DNA from 3 places in the Clostridium sp. LIBA-8841 genome. Region 1 is predicted to be linked to each of the others. Evidence: a T-box and tRNA genes for the amino acid it is inferred to sense, from the RefSeq annotation. Region 1 holds a T-box; the other regions hold tRNA genes.
What was found. The T-box of region 1 lies ahead of ileS (isoleucine--tRNA ligase). A T-box ahead of a tRNA ligase gene usually reads a tRNA of that ligase, here a tRNA-Ile.
Positions count from the first base shown of each region.

Region 2: it encodes a tRNA-Ile, which carries the amino acid that the T-box ahead of ileS (isoleucine--tRNA ligase) is inferred to sense. The anticodon was not compared.
Region 3: it encodes a tRNA-Ile, which carries the amino acid that the T-box ahead of ileS (isoleucine--tRNA ligase) is inferred to sense. The anticodon was not compared.

Region 1 is NZ_CM173488.1:3,693,600-3,697,892, reverse strand. It holds gene AC2A4K_RS16530 (ABC-F family ATP-binding cassette domain-containing protein) at 1-71, shown strand, start outside; gene AC2A4K_RS16525 (DUF1643 domain-containing protein) at 216-824, shown strand; gene AC2A4K_RS16520 ((2Fe-2S)-binding protein) at 1,026-1,241, opposite strand; T-box leader at 1,526-1,807, shown strand; gene ileS (isoleucine--tRNA ligase) at 1,905-4,293, shown strand, end outside.
Region 2 is NZ_CM173488.1:87,858-92,150, reverse strand. It holds gene AC2A4K_RS00445 (APC family permease) at 78-1,400, opposite strand; tRNA gene AC2A4K_RS00440 (tRNA-Ala) at 2,157-2,232, opposite strand; tRNA gene AC2A4K_RS00435 (tRNA-Ile) at 2,238-2,314, opposite strand; rRNA gene rrf (5S ribosomal RNA) at 2,320-2,438, opposite strand; rRNA gene AC2A4K_RS00425 (23S ribosomal RNA) at 2,533-4,293, opposite strand, start outside.
Region 3 is NZ_CM173488.1:12,236-16,528, forward strand. It holds rRNA gene AC2A4K_RS00045 (23S ribosomal RNA) at 1-2,130, shown strand, start outside; rRNA gene rrf (5S ribosomal RNA) at 2,225-2,343, shown strand; tRNA gene AC2A4K_RS00055 (tRNA-Ile) at 2,349-2,425, shown strand; tRNA gene AC2A4K_RS00060 (tRNA-Ala) at 2,431-2,506, shown strand; gene AC2A4K_RS00065 (HD domain-containing protein) at 2,780-3,283, shown strand; gene AC2A4K_RS00070 (UPF0182 family protein) at 3,434-4,293, shown strand, end outside.

The sequences.
Region 1 (4,293 bases):
AGAAGTATGAGAGATGGGAATATCTTAATGAGTTAGCTGCACAAATAGAGGAAAACAAGAAGAATAAATAGTTCATTATTTAGGTGAATAAATTAAATTTATATAAATTTGTAGAATTTCTAAAGATTCGATTATATACTAAACTAAAGTGAGAATATACTTAATACTAATATATTGAGTTTGAGGAACAAGAGTTGGTAAAAAGGGGAGCGCTTATGCAAAAGTATTGTAAAAATCCAAATAATATAAATGTTTTAGTAGATCATGAAAGTGGAAGAGGGTTTAAAGTTACTTTTCCTATTAATGAAGAGGGTGAAAGTAATATATTAGTTATTACTAGAGCTCCAAAATCACATAACATTGAGGATCTAAAAAAAGAATTAAATAAGGCTATAAAATATTTAATGAACAATGAGGATGAACTTGGAATAATAAAAGAAATAAATTTCGTATTCCTATTTCCTGTTATTGAATACAGCAAAGATGTTTTAGAAGAAGTTTATAATACCAAAGGCGAGCTATTCCTATGCGGAAATGATGGGTTTATTGAGAATGGAGAGTACTTAAAAAATGATTTAATCATATTTGAAAGTTTAATAAATAGTACTCATATAATCTTTGCTTGGGGAGAGCCAACGTCTAAAGATATTAGAAGAGTATATGAAAATAGATTACATTATCTTTTAAAAGGATTTAAAGTGGTTAAGAATAATTGCTTTGATGTAAAGAAATTTTATTTTGTAGGAGCACTTACAAATCAAGGATATCCTAGACATTATAATGGTTGGACAAAAAACTTACCATTAAACGAATTTGAAATTTAAAAAAGTACGAGCAGTAGTGATGATACTCCTATTGCTCGTACTTTTTTGCTTTTTTAATTAAAGCTAATTCTTATATAAAGCTAAAATATTATTTAAAAGTTAATAGTTATGGGCAAGTTAAAATAAAAAAAAGAGTACCTTTCGGTACTCTTTTTAGGGAGATACAAAATTAAAACAGTAAATAAGTTTTGCTTAAAAGAATTATTGGTTGTCTTCAATTAATTCTTCAATTTTGTCTCTACATCTACAACCTCTACAAGAACCTTTTGTTGCACCAGTTACCTCAGCTACTGCTTCAACTGTGTGTGCACCATTTTTGATAGCTTCTTTTATCTTTGCTCTTGAGATTGCTCTGCAGATACAAACTTTAGTCATTTTATCAATTACTTGTTGATTTAAATTATTGTTATCAGTCATACTATTTTTCCTCCTAATACATCAAAGTAAAACAGCACGATTAACAAAAGGGAATGGAATGTATTTGATGATTTAATTATAAGTTAGTTGATAAGAAAAGTCAACATTAAATAATAAAAATTATTAATTAATTTTATTTATTAAATATATAAGTTGATACTTATAATTATTAGGTTGTACCAAAATAGATTTTTTATTAAGAAATAAATTAAATAAATAATCAAAGCTTTCAAATATATGGATTTGTTTCGTTGACTTTTTAAAAGTGCTATTATATAATTTTTTTAAAGACTGTGAACAGGGCAAGTACTTATATAAAACCTTATTCAGAGAGTAGTTGGTTGGTGCGAGACTATAAGGATATCTAAGGAAAATCACCTGGGAGTTGGAGACTGAAAGGAATAGATTCTGATTAAGTTATCCCGTATATCCACGTTACAGGATGCGAGCATTGTAAGTGCTTTTAATTACCTATCGTAAACACGTAAACTTTTAATATTTATAATTGAATTATATAGATAGGTTTGAACTTTAGGTGGTATAGCGAATATAACTTCGTCCTTTTAGGATGGAGTTTTTTTATTTTTCACTAAGTTTTGTCTAGATAAGCAATTATAAGTAAATAATTTAAATATTAAATAAGAGAAGGAAAGGAGTTTCAATATGTACAAAAAAGTTGAATTACCTAAAGGTTTTGTAGGCGTAGAAAAAGAAGTTGCAAACCTTTGGAAAGAAAAAAATGTAATACAAAAAAACTTCGATATGAACCAAGATGGTGAATACTTTACATTCTATGATGGTCCTCCAACAGCTAATGGTAAGCCACACGTAGGTCACGTATTAACAAGAGTTATGAAGGATATAATCCCAAGATACAAAGTTATGAAGGGTTATAAAGTTATAAGAAAAGCAGGTTGGGATACTCATGGGCTTCCAGTTGAGCTTGAAATAGAGAAGAAGTTAGGAATATCAGGTAAACCTCAAATAGAGGATTACGGTGTTGAAAAATTCGTAACTGAATGTAAAGATAGTGTTTTCACATATGTTAGCATGTGGGAAAAAATGACTGAGCAAATAGGTTATTGGGTAGATATGGAGAATCCATATGTTACTTACCATAATCCATACATAGAATCAGTATGGTGGGCTTTAAAGCAAATGTGGGATAAAAAACTTTTATATAAAGGTTATAAAACAATGCCTTACTGTCCAAGATGTGGAACAAGTTTATCATCACATGAGGTTTCACAAGGATACAAGGATGTTAAAGACTTAACTGCTATAGCTAAGTTTAAAGTTAAAGGAGAAGATAACAAATACTTCTTAGCTTGGACAACAACTCCTTGGACTTTACCTTCAAACGTTGCTTTATGTATAAATAAAGCTTATGACTATGTAGAAGCTAAGCAAGTTGAAGGAGATGAAATATTCATCTTAGCTAAAGATTTAGCACCTAAGGTTTTAGGAGAAGGATTTGAAATAGTTAGAGAATTCAAAGGTGAAGAATTATTAGGAATGGAATATGAGCAATTATTACCATTCGTAACTCCAACTGAAGGAAAAGCTTTCGTAGTTGTTCACGGTGACTACGTAACTTTATCAGATGGTACCGGTATAGTTCATATAGCTCCTGCGTATGGTGAAGATGATAACTTAATAGGAAAGCAAAATGGATTAGCATTCTTAAACTTAGTTGACTTAAGTGGTAACTTTGTAGAAGAAGTAACTCCTTGGGCTGGAAAATTCGTTAAGAAATGTGACCAACAAATCGTTGATTACTTAAAAGAAGAAAATAAATTATTTAAAGCTGAAAAGCATACTCACTCATATCCACATTGTTGGAGATGTGACACTCCACTTCTTTACTATCCAAAAGATAGCTGGTTTGTTGCAATGACAACTTTAAGAGATAAACTTTTAGCTAATAATGAAAAAATAAACTGGTACCCAGATAACATCAAGAACGGAAGATTTGGTAAGTTCTTAGAGAATGTTATAGACTGGGGTATCTCAAGAGATAGATACTGGGGAACTCCACTTCCAATATGGGAATGTGAGTGTGGACACAGAGAATGTATAGGAAGTATAGAAGAACTAAAAACTAAAGGAATAAATGTTCCAGAAGATATAGAACTTCATAAGCCATACATTGATAAAGTTCACTTAAATTGTCCTCATTGTAATAAGGAGATGAAGAGAACTGCTGAGGTTATTGACTGTTGGTTCGATTCAGGATCAATGCCATTTGCACAACTTCATTATCCATTTGAGAACAAAGAGTTATTTGATCAAAACTACCCAGCTCAATTCATATCAGAAGCTGTTGACCAAACAAGAGGATGGTTCTACACAATGTTAGCAATATCAACTGCTATATTTGATAGAAATCCATTTGAAAACTGTATAGTTTTAGGTCACGTTCTTGATAAGAAGGGCTTAAAAATGTCAAAATCTAAGGGTAACGTAGTTGATCCATTTGAAGTACTTGATTCACAAGGTGCTGATGCTACAAGATGGCATTTCTACACTGCTAGTGCTCCATGGTTACCAACTAGATTCTCAATAGAAGACGTTGCTGAAACTCAAAGAAAATTCTTAAGTACATTATGGAATGTTTACTCATTCTATGTTTTATATGCAGAGTTAGACAAATTCAATCCATTAGAGTATAAAGATTTCGTATCAGATAACGTGATGGATAAATGGATAATGTCAAAACTTAATACTTTAGTTAAAGATGTAGATGATCACTTAAATAACTACAGAATAACTCAAGCTGCTTTAGAAATAGAAGAGTTCACAGATGAGTTATCAAACTGGTATGTAAGAAGAAACAGAGCAAGATACTGGTCAGAAGAATTAACTGATGACAAGATTGGTGCATACACTACTTTATACAGAGTATTAGTAACTTTATGTAAGGTTGCTGCTCCATTTGTACCATTCATAACAGAAGAAATCTACCAAAACTTAGTAGTTAACTTAGATGAAAATGCTCTAGAAAGTATTCACTTAGGAGCATGGCCAGAAGTTGATGAAAAGGCTATAGATA
Region 2 (4,293 bases), 250 kb from region 1:
AATTTTAAAACTTATATTTATTATATAATAAATTAGTCAGTAGTACATAACAAAATTGTTAAATATAAAAATTCAATTTATCGAAAGTGTTTCTTTATGCTCATATATCCATAAACAGGGACTCCTAAAAGTATTAGAATAAATCCATACATTACAATCTCAGCTCCTGAAGCGTATATCGCCCAAGTTGCGAAAGCAAAACCTAATAAACATCTTATGATTAAACCTAAATGCTTTTTAAAAGTAGGTTTTTTATCTTCTTTAACCATTAATATTATTTCAGCAATAGTTGAAAAAGCGTATATTGGTAGATAACTTAAAGTAGCTAATACAACTATAAAGTTATATGCACCTGCTAACCCTTTAGTAAAGTTCATTAAGAATATAATATTAATAAATATACTTCCTATTATTAAAGCTACATATGGAGTATCGTACTTAGGATGTACTTTAGCAAATGTCCTAGGGAAAATTCCATCTTCTCCAGCAGCATAAGCAACCCTAGCCGTTGATAATAACCATCCCATACCAGTTCCTAAAATACTAATAGCTATAGCTACATTTAAAATATTTAAACTCTTTAAATTTAAAACTTTAACTATTATATCTGATATAGGTGCAGTACTTGTAGCTAATTCATTTTGACTCATAGCTCCCATAGCCACAATACTTATTAATATGTATAATATTGTGCTAATTAACATTCCCATAATAGTACTTCTCTTTATATTCTTTTCAGGATCTTTTATTTCTCCACCTGCAACAGATGCAGTTTCTAGCCCCATGAATGCCCATAAAGTTAATGCAGCTGCCGCAGGAATAGTAGATATACCTTTTTCTGCTGGGAACATTGGTGTTAAGTTTGCAGGATTAAAATACATTAATCCAACAATAATGAAGAATACAAATAATAAAACTTTAAAGACCGTTATTACAGAAGCAACTGTACCAGCTAACTTTGTTCCTCTTATATTTATATAAGTACAAATCCATAAAATTGCTGAGCAAAATAAAAATCCTGCTATTGGCGAATTAGTTAAGGAAGTCACTACTTCACCTAAATAAGTTGCAACAACTATAAAAATAGTAGCATTTCCAATCCATGAACCATTCCAATAAAGCCATGCTGTCATAAATCCCATAAAGTTCCCATAAGCTAATCTAGAATACTCATATGTTCCTCCAGTCTTAGGAATCTTTGATCCTAAGTTAGCAAATGTTAAGGCTAATATTAAAGATCCTAGTCCTGTTAATATCCAGGCCATTATTGTAGCACCTGGACCAGAAACACCTGCTAAACTGGCTGGAAGCATAAATATTCCCGATCCCATCATATTTCCAACTACAAGTGCAGTAGCTGTAAATAATCCTATTTCCTTTTTTAATTTAGGTTTTCCCATCTTTTAATCCTCCTAAAAGTGAATAAATCAAAAAACATCGATTTTTAACTATATATTTCTCCTTTAAATAGTTTCTTCTGTAATTTATTTATAACTATAATTAAATTGCTACATCTTCTAATCTATTCTTACAATATAAGTTTTACATAAAATTGCTATAAATAAAAATCTGATCACTTAAAGAAAATTCTAATTTTCATGACTACACAACTTTAAATCACTAAAGTTAAAATTTTGATACATGCTTTATAAAAACATTATAAATTTAAGTTTAAAAATTTATTTATAAAATTATATTCTATTTTATTTTTCCACTTTATCTTAAACCTATTATTATATATTAGTTTTCTCAATATAAAACTTATAATAATAATTAAAATTTAACCATCATAATAATTATAAATAAAAACATAAATATTTTCTATAAAATATAAGTATTTATGTGTTAATTTTTGTAAAAAATACTTTAAACACAGTTAATATATGTTTTTATTTATAAAACAAAACTAAAACATAGCTTTATATACACTTGATAAAAGTTAAAACCACCTTTATTTAAAAGGTGGTTCTAAAGTTAATATACAACAGCACCTGGCTTTTAATAAACAAACATTAAAAACTTTATCCTATGCTTATACTATGTCATTCAATATAAAAATAAGATTAATTTCTGTTACTATTTAAATAAATTAGATTAATTAAAACTTATATTATTTTACATAATAAAAAAGCTATGAACTTCGTTCATAGCTTTAATGGTGGAGATAAAGAGATTCGAACTCTTGACCCCCTGCGTGCAAGGCAGGTGCTCTCCCAACTGAGCTATACCCCCAAAAATGGTGGACCTTCAGGGACTCGAACCCCGGACCTACCGGTTATGAGCCGGTTGCTCTAACCAACTGAGCTAAAGATCCATATTACCTGGCAACCACCTACTCTCCCACACAGTCTCCCGTGCAGTACCATCGGCCTCAATAGGCTTAACCTTCGTGTTCGGAATGGAAAACGGGTGTTACCCTAAAGAGCATCATCACCAGATGACATGTATATGTTATCAAATCTCTAACAATTTGTCAACATATTTTTGAAAGATTTTGTTCTTTCAAAATTGCACATATTTAATTTACTATATTTGGTCAAGCCCTCGATCTATTAGTATCGGTCAGCTGAACATGTTACCATGCTTACACCCCCGACCTATCAACCTTGTGTTCTTCAAGGGATCTTACTAGCTTACGCTATGGGAAATCTCATCTTGAGGTTGGCTTCACGCTTAGATGCTTTCAGCGTTTATCCATTCCCGACTTAGCTACCCAGCTGTGCTCTTGGCAGAACAACTGGTACACCAGAGGTCAGTCCATCCCGGTCCTCTCGTACTAAGGACAGCTCCTCTCAAATTTCCTACGCCCGCGACGGATAGGGACCGAACTGTCTCACGACGTTCTGAACCCAGCTCGCGTGCCGCTTTAATGGGCGAACAGCCCAACCCTTGGGACCTACTTCAGCCCCAGGATGCGACGAGCCGACATCGAGGTGCCAAACCTCCCCGTCGATGTGGACTCTTGGGGGAGATCAGCCTGTTATCCCCGAGGTAGCTTTTATCCGTTGAGCGATGGCCCTCCCACGAGGTACCACCGGATCACTAAGCCCGACTTTCGTCCCTGCTCCACTTGTGGGTGTCGCAGTCAGGCTCCCTTCTGCCTTTGCACTCTACGAACGATTTCCGACCGTTCTGAGGGAACCTTTGGGCGCCTCCGTTACTTTTTAGGAGGCGACCGCCCCAGTCAAACTGCCCACCTAACAATGTCCTGTGACCAGATTCATGGCCGCCAGTTAGAATTTCAGTACTGTCAGGGTGGTATCCCAAGGATGACTCCACCAAGGCTGACGCCCTGGTTTCCTAGTCTCCCACCTATCCTGTACAGACAATACCAAAACTCAATGCTAAGCTACAGTAAAGCTCTACGGGGTCTTTCCGTCCAATCGCGGGTAGCGAGCATCTTCACTCGCACTACAACTTCGCCGGATTTACAGTTGAGACAGTGCCCAAGTCATTACGCCATTCGTGCGGGTCAGAACTTACCTGACAAGGAATTTCGCTACCTTAGGACCGTTATAGTTACGGCCGCCGTTTACTGGGGCTTAAGTTCACACCTTCGCTTGCGCTAAGTGTTCCCCTTAACCTTCCAGCACCGGGCAGGCGTCAGCCCCTATACATCAGCTTACGCTTTAGCAGAGACCTGTGTTTTTGCTAAACAGTTGCTTGGGCCTATTCTCTGCGGCCTACTCTCGTAGGCACCCCTTCTCGCGAACTTACGGGGTCAATTTGCCGAGTTCCTTAACTGTAATTCTTCCGCCGGCCTTAGGATTCTCTCCTCACCTACCTGTGTCGGTTTGCGGTACGGGCACTACTTCTCTCTCTAGACGCTTTTCTTGGCAGCGTGGAATCATGTACTTCGGTTCCGTAGAACCTTCCCCATCACACCTCAGCATTATGAAAGCGGATTTGCCTACTTTCACTGCCTAAATGCTTAGACTAGCATCCAATAGCTAGCACACACTATCCTCCTGCGTCACGCCATCGATAATAACGATGGTAGTGGTACTGGAATATCAACCAGTTGTCCATCACCTACGCCTTTCGGCCTCGGCTTAGGTCCCGACTAACCCTCAGCGGACGAACCTTCCTGAGGAAACCTTAGGTTTTCGGCCTGTGGGATTCTCACCCACATCTCGCTACTGATGCCAACATTCTCACTCGTAACCAGTCCACCGCTCCTTACGGTACGACTTCAGCCCGGTTACGACGCTCTCCTACCGCTTGAACTAAGTTCAAGCCCGTAGCTTCGGTGGTAAGTTTAGCCCCGTTACATTTTCGGCGCAAGATCTCTCG
Region 3 (4,293 bases), 170 kb from region 1:
CGTTGCTGTTGAAAAAGCATGGGATGAGCTGTGGATAGCGGAGAAATTCCAATCGAACCCGGAGATAGCTGGTTCTCTCCGAAATAGCTTTAGGGCTAGCGTCGAGTATGAGTAGTGGAGGTAGAGCACTGAATGGGCTAGGGGGCATAGCGCTTACCGAACCTTATCAAACTCCGAATGCCACATACTTTGAGCTCGGCAGTCAGACTACGAATGATAAGATCCGTGGTCAAAAGGGAAACAGCCCAGATCGTCAGCTAAGGTCCCAAAGTGTAAGTTAAGTGGGAAAGGATGTGAGATTTCTAAGACAACTAGGATGTTGGCTTAGAAGCAGCCACTCATTAAAAGAGTGCGTAATAGCTCACTAGTCGAGAGATCTTGCGCCGAAAATGTAACGGGGCTAAACTTACCACCGAAGCTACGGGCTTGAACTTAGTTCAAGCGGTAGGAGAGCGTCGTAACCGGGCTGAAGTCGTACCGTAAGGAGCGGTGGACTGGTTACGAGTGAGAATGTTGGCATCAGTAGCGAGATGTGGGTGAGAATCCCACAGGCCGAAAACCTAAGGTTTCCTCAGGAAGGTTCGTCCGCTGAGGGTTAGTCGGGACCTAAGCCGAGGCCGAAAGGCGTAGGTGATGGACAACTGGTTGATATTCCAGTACCACTACCATCGTTATTATCGATGGCGTGACGCAGGAGGATAGTGTGTGCTAGCTATTGGATGCTAGTCTAAGCATTTAGGCAGTGAAAGTAGGCAAATCCGCTTTCATAATGCTGAGGTGTGATGGGGAAGGTTCTACGGAACCGAAGTACATGATTCCACGCTGCCAAGAAAAGCGTCTAGAGAGAGAAGTAGTGCCCGTACCGCAAACCGACACAGGTAGGTGAGGAGAGAATCCTAAGGCCGGCGGAAGAATTACAGTTAAGGAACTCGGCAAATTGACCCCGTAAGTTCGCGAGAAGGGGTGCCTACGAGAGTAGGCCGCAGAGAATAGGCCCAAGCAACTGTTTAGCAAAAACACAGGTCTCTGCTAAAGCGTAAGCTGATGTATAGGGGCTGACGCCTGCCCGGTGCTGGAAGGTTAAGGGGAACACTTAGCGCAAGCGAAGGTGTGAACTTAAGCCCCAGTAAACGGCGGCCGTAACTATAACGGTCCTAAGGTAGCGAAATTCCTTGTCAGGTAAGTTCTGACCCGCACGAATGGCGTAATGACTTGGGCACTGTCTCAACTGTAAATCCGGCGAAGTTGTAGTGCGAGTGAAGATGCTCGCTACCCGCGATTGGACGGAAAGACCCCGTAGAGCTTTACTGTAGCTTAGCATTGAGTTTTGGTATTGTCTGTACAGGATAGGTGGGAGACTAGGAAACCAGGGCGTCAGCCTTGGTGGAGTCATCCTTGGGATACCACCCTGACAGTACTGAAATTCTAACTGGCGGCCATGAATCTGGTCACAGGACATTGTTAGGTGGGCAGTTTGACTGGGGCGGTCGCCTCCTAAAAAGTAACGGAGGCGCCCAAAGGTTCCCTCAGAACGGTCGGAAATCGTTCGTAGAGTGCAAAGGCAGAAGGGAGCCTGACTGCGACACCCACAAGTGGAGCAGGGACGAAAGTCGGGCTTAGTGATCCGGTGGTACCTCGTGGGAGGGCCATCGCTCAACGGATAAAAGCTACCTCGGGGATAACAGGCTGATCTCCCCCAAGAGTCCACATCGACGGGGAGGTTTGGCACCTCGATGTCGGCTCGTCGCATCCTGGGGCTGAAGTAGGTCCCAAGGGTTGGGCTGTTCGCCCATTAAAGCGGCACGCGAGCTGGGTTCAGAACGTCGTGAGACAGTTCGGTCCCTATCCGTCGCGGGCGTAGGAAATTTGAGAGGAGCTGTCCTTAGTACGAGAGGACCGGGATGGACTGACCTCTGGTGTACCAGTTGTTCTGCCAAGAGCACAGCTGGGTAGCTAAGTCGGGAATGGATAAACGCTGAAAGCATCTAAGCGTGAAGCCAACCTCAAGATGAGATTTCCCATAGCGTAAGCTAGTAAGATCCCTTGAAGAACACAAGGTTGATAGGTCGGGGGTGTAAGCATGGTAACATGTTCAGCTGACCGATACTAATAGATCGAGGGCTTGACCAAATATAGTAAATTAAATATGTGCAATTTTGAAAGAACAAAATCTTTCAAAAATATGTTGACAAATTATTAGAGATTTGATAACATATACATGTCATCTGGTGATGATGCTCTTTAGGGTAACACCCGTTTTCCATTCCGAACACGAAGGTTAAGCCTATTGAGGCCGATGGTACTGCACGGGAGACTGTGTGGGAGAGTAGGTGGTTGCCAGGTAATATGGATCTTTAGCTCAGTTGGTTAGAGCAACCGGCTCATAACCGGTAGGTCCGGGGTTCGAGTCCCTGAAGGTCCACCATTTTTGGGGGTATAGCTCAGTTGGGAGAGCACCTGCCTTGCACGCAGGGGGTCAAGAGTTCGAATCTCTTTATCTCCACCAAAAACTCTAAACATTTGTTTAGAGTTTTTTTATTGTCTTAAATACATATACAATTCTAAAGAATCTAAAATGTTCAAAATAATCTTAAAAATTTTCCACATAAATTATAAAAAACTAACAAGTTATCCACAGGAAATATGTGAGTTATATACATATAAACATTTAGTTAGTGGATAAATATATTAACGGAAAGATAATATATAATAATTATCTTTATATGTTATAATTTACAATATTAATATCTTTAATAAGAACAGAAGGTGAATACCTAATATGACTTACAGAATAAAGCAATTCTTTTGGGCTATTTCAGCTAATTTTAAAGAGCTAGATTATGCTTATGTAGAATGCTTTTTAACTGAGTACGAGTTACACCTTTTTAAAAAACTTAAAAAAGGTGAGCAGCTACATTGTATAAAAGTTTCTAGGGATTGTGTTAGATTAGCTAGAGCTAAAGGAATTAACTCAGATATACAATTAAGAAAAGTTTCTAAATTAGGATTATTACATGATATAGGAAAACTATATTATCCATTAAATGTGATGACTAAATCTTTTTTAATTTTGGGAAAAAGATTATCTAATAATGAAATAAGAAAGTTTCAAAATATAAAAGCTATATATATTTACTATAATCATGGAGATAAAGCATTTAATTATCTAAGAGAAAATGATTATGATCCAGATTTTATAGAAGCAATTAAGGGACATCATTCTATGAAGAGTGGGAATAATATATTGCTAGATATATTAAAAGAAGCAGATGATATGAATTAATTTAAAAAAATATTTTTTATAGAATTTATAAATATAATTTTCTATATAGATTTTATTAAAGTTCAGAGGTTATTAATATATATCTGAATTTTAATAAAGTTTTATTTTAAGTATATATATGAAATATTAAAAATTTAAGGAGGGGAAATTTTGAAAAATAAGATACTAAATATAGTTCTTATGAGTGTCTTACTTCTAGTTGTAATTTTATTAGTTTCAACTAACTTTATTATTAATGTTCAATGGTTTAAAGAAGTAGGATATTTAGATGTGTTTTTTACTAAATTAGTGGCTATATGCAAATTATTTATACCTATATTTATAGTATATTTTGCTGTTATAGCTATATATCTTTTTTCTTTGAGAAAAAGTATAAATAATTTAGTGGGGGAATCTAAGTTTAAATCAATTAAAAAATATTTCTTGTTATTAAATTTAGGAATATCAGTATTAGGAGCTGGAGCTACTGCAGCAACTCAGTGGTATAAAATTCTTCAATTTACTAATGCAGTTCCTTTTGGAGAAGTAGATCCTATATTTAACAAAGATATATCTTTTTATGTTTTTAAACTTCCATTAGTACAATCTATTTTTAATGCTACTATATCATTAATAGTTATATTAGCTATTATAACAGTTTTAATCTATTTAGCGTTAGGTCTTAAAGATAAATTCTATCAAAACCAAGATAATGTTATAAGTATAAATAATAGGGTTGATGGTATAAGAAAATTTGCGGGAAAACAACTAGCAGTGTTAGCATCAATATTAGCATTACTTATAGCTGGTGGTTACTTATTAAAATCATATAATTTAGTTTATAGTACTAGGGGAGTAGTCTATGGAGCAAGCTATACAGATGTTAAGATAACATTATTATTTTATAAGGTTATAGCTGTAGCCTGCGTAATATCTTCAATAATAGTTTTTGTTTCAATATTAAGGACAAAATTTAGACCAATAATAATATCAATTGCGGCAATTGCTGTACTTATTGTTTTAGAGCCTGT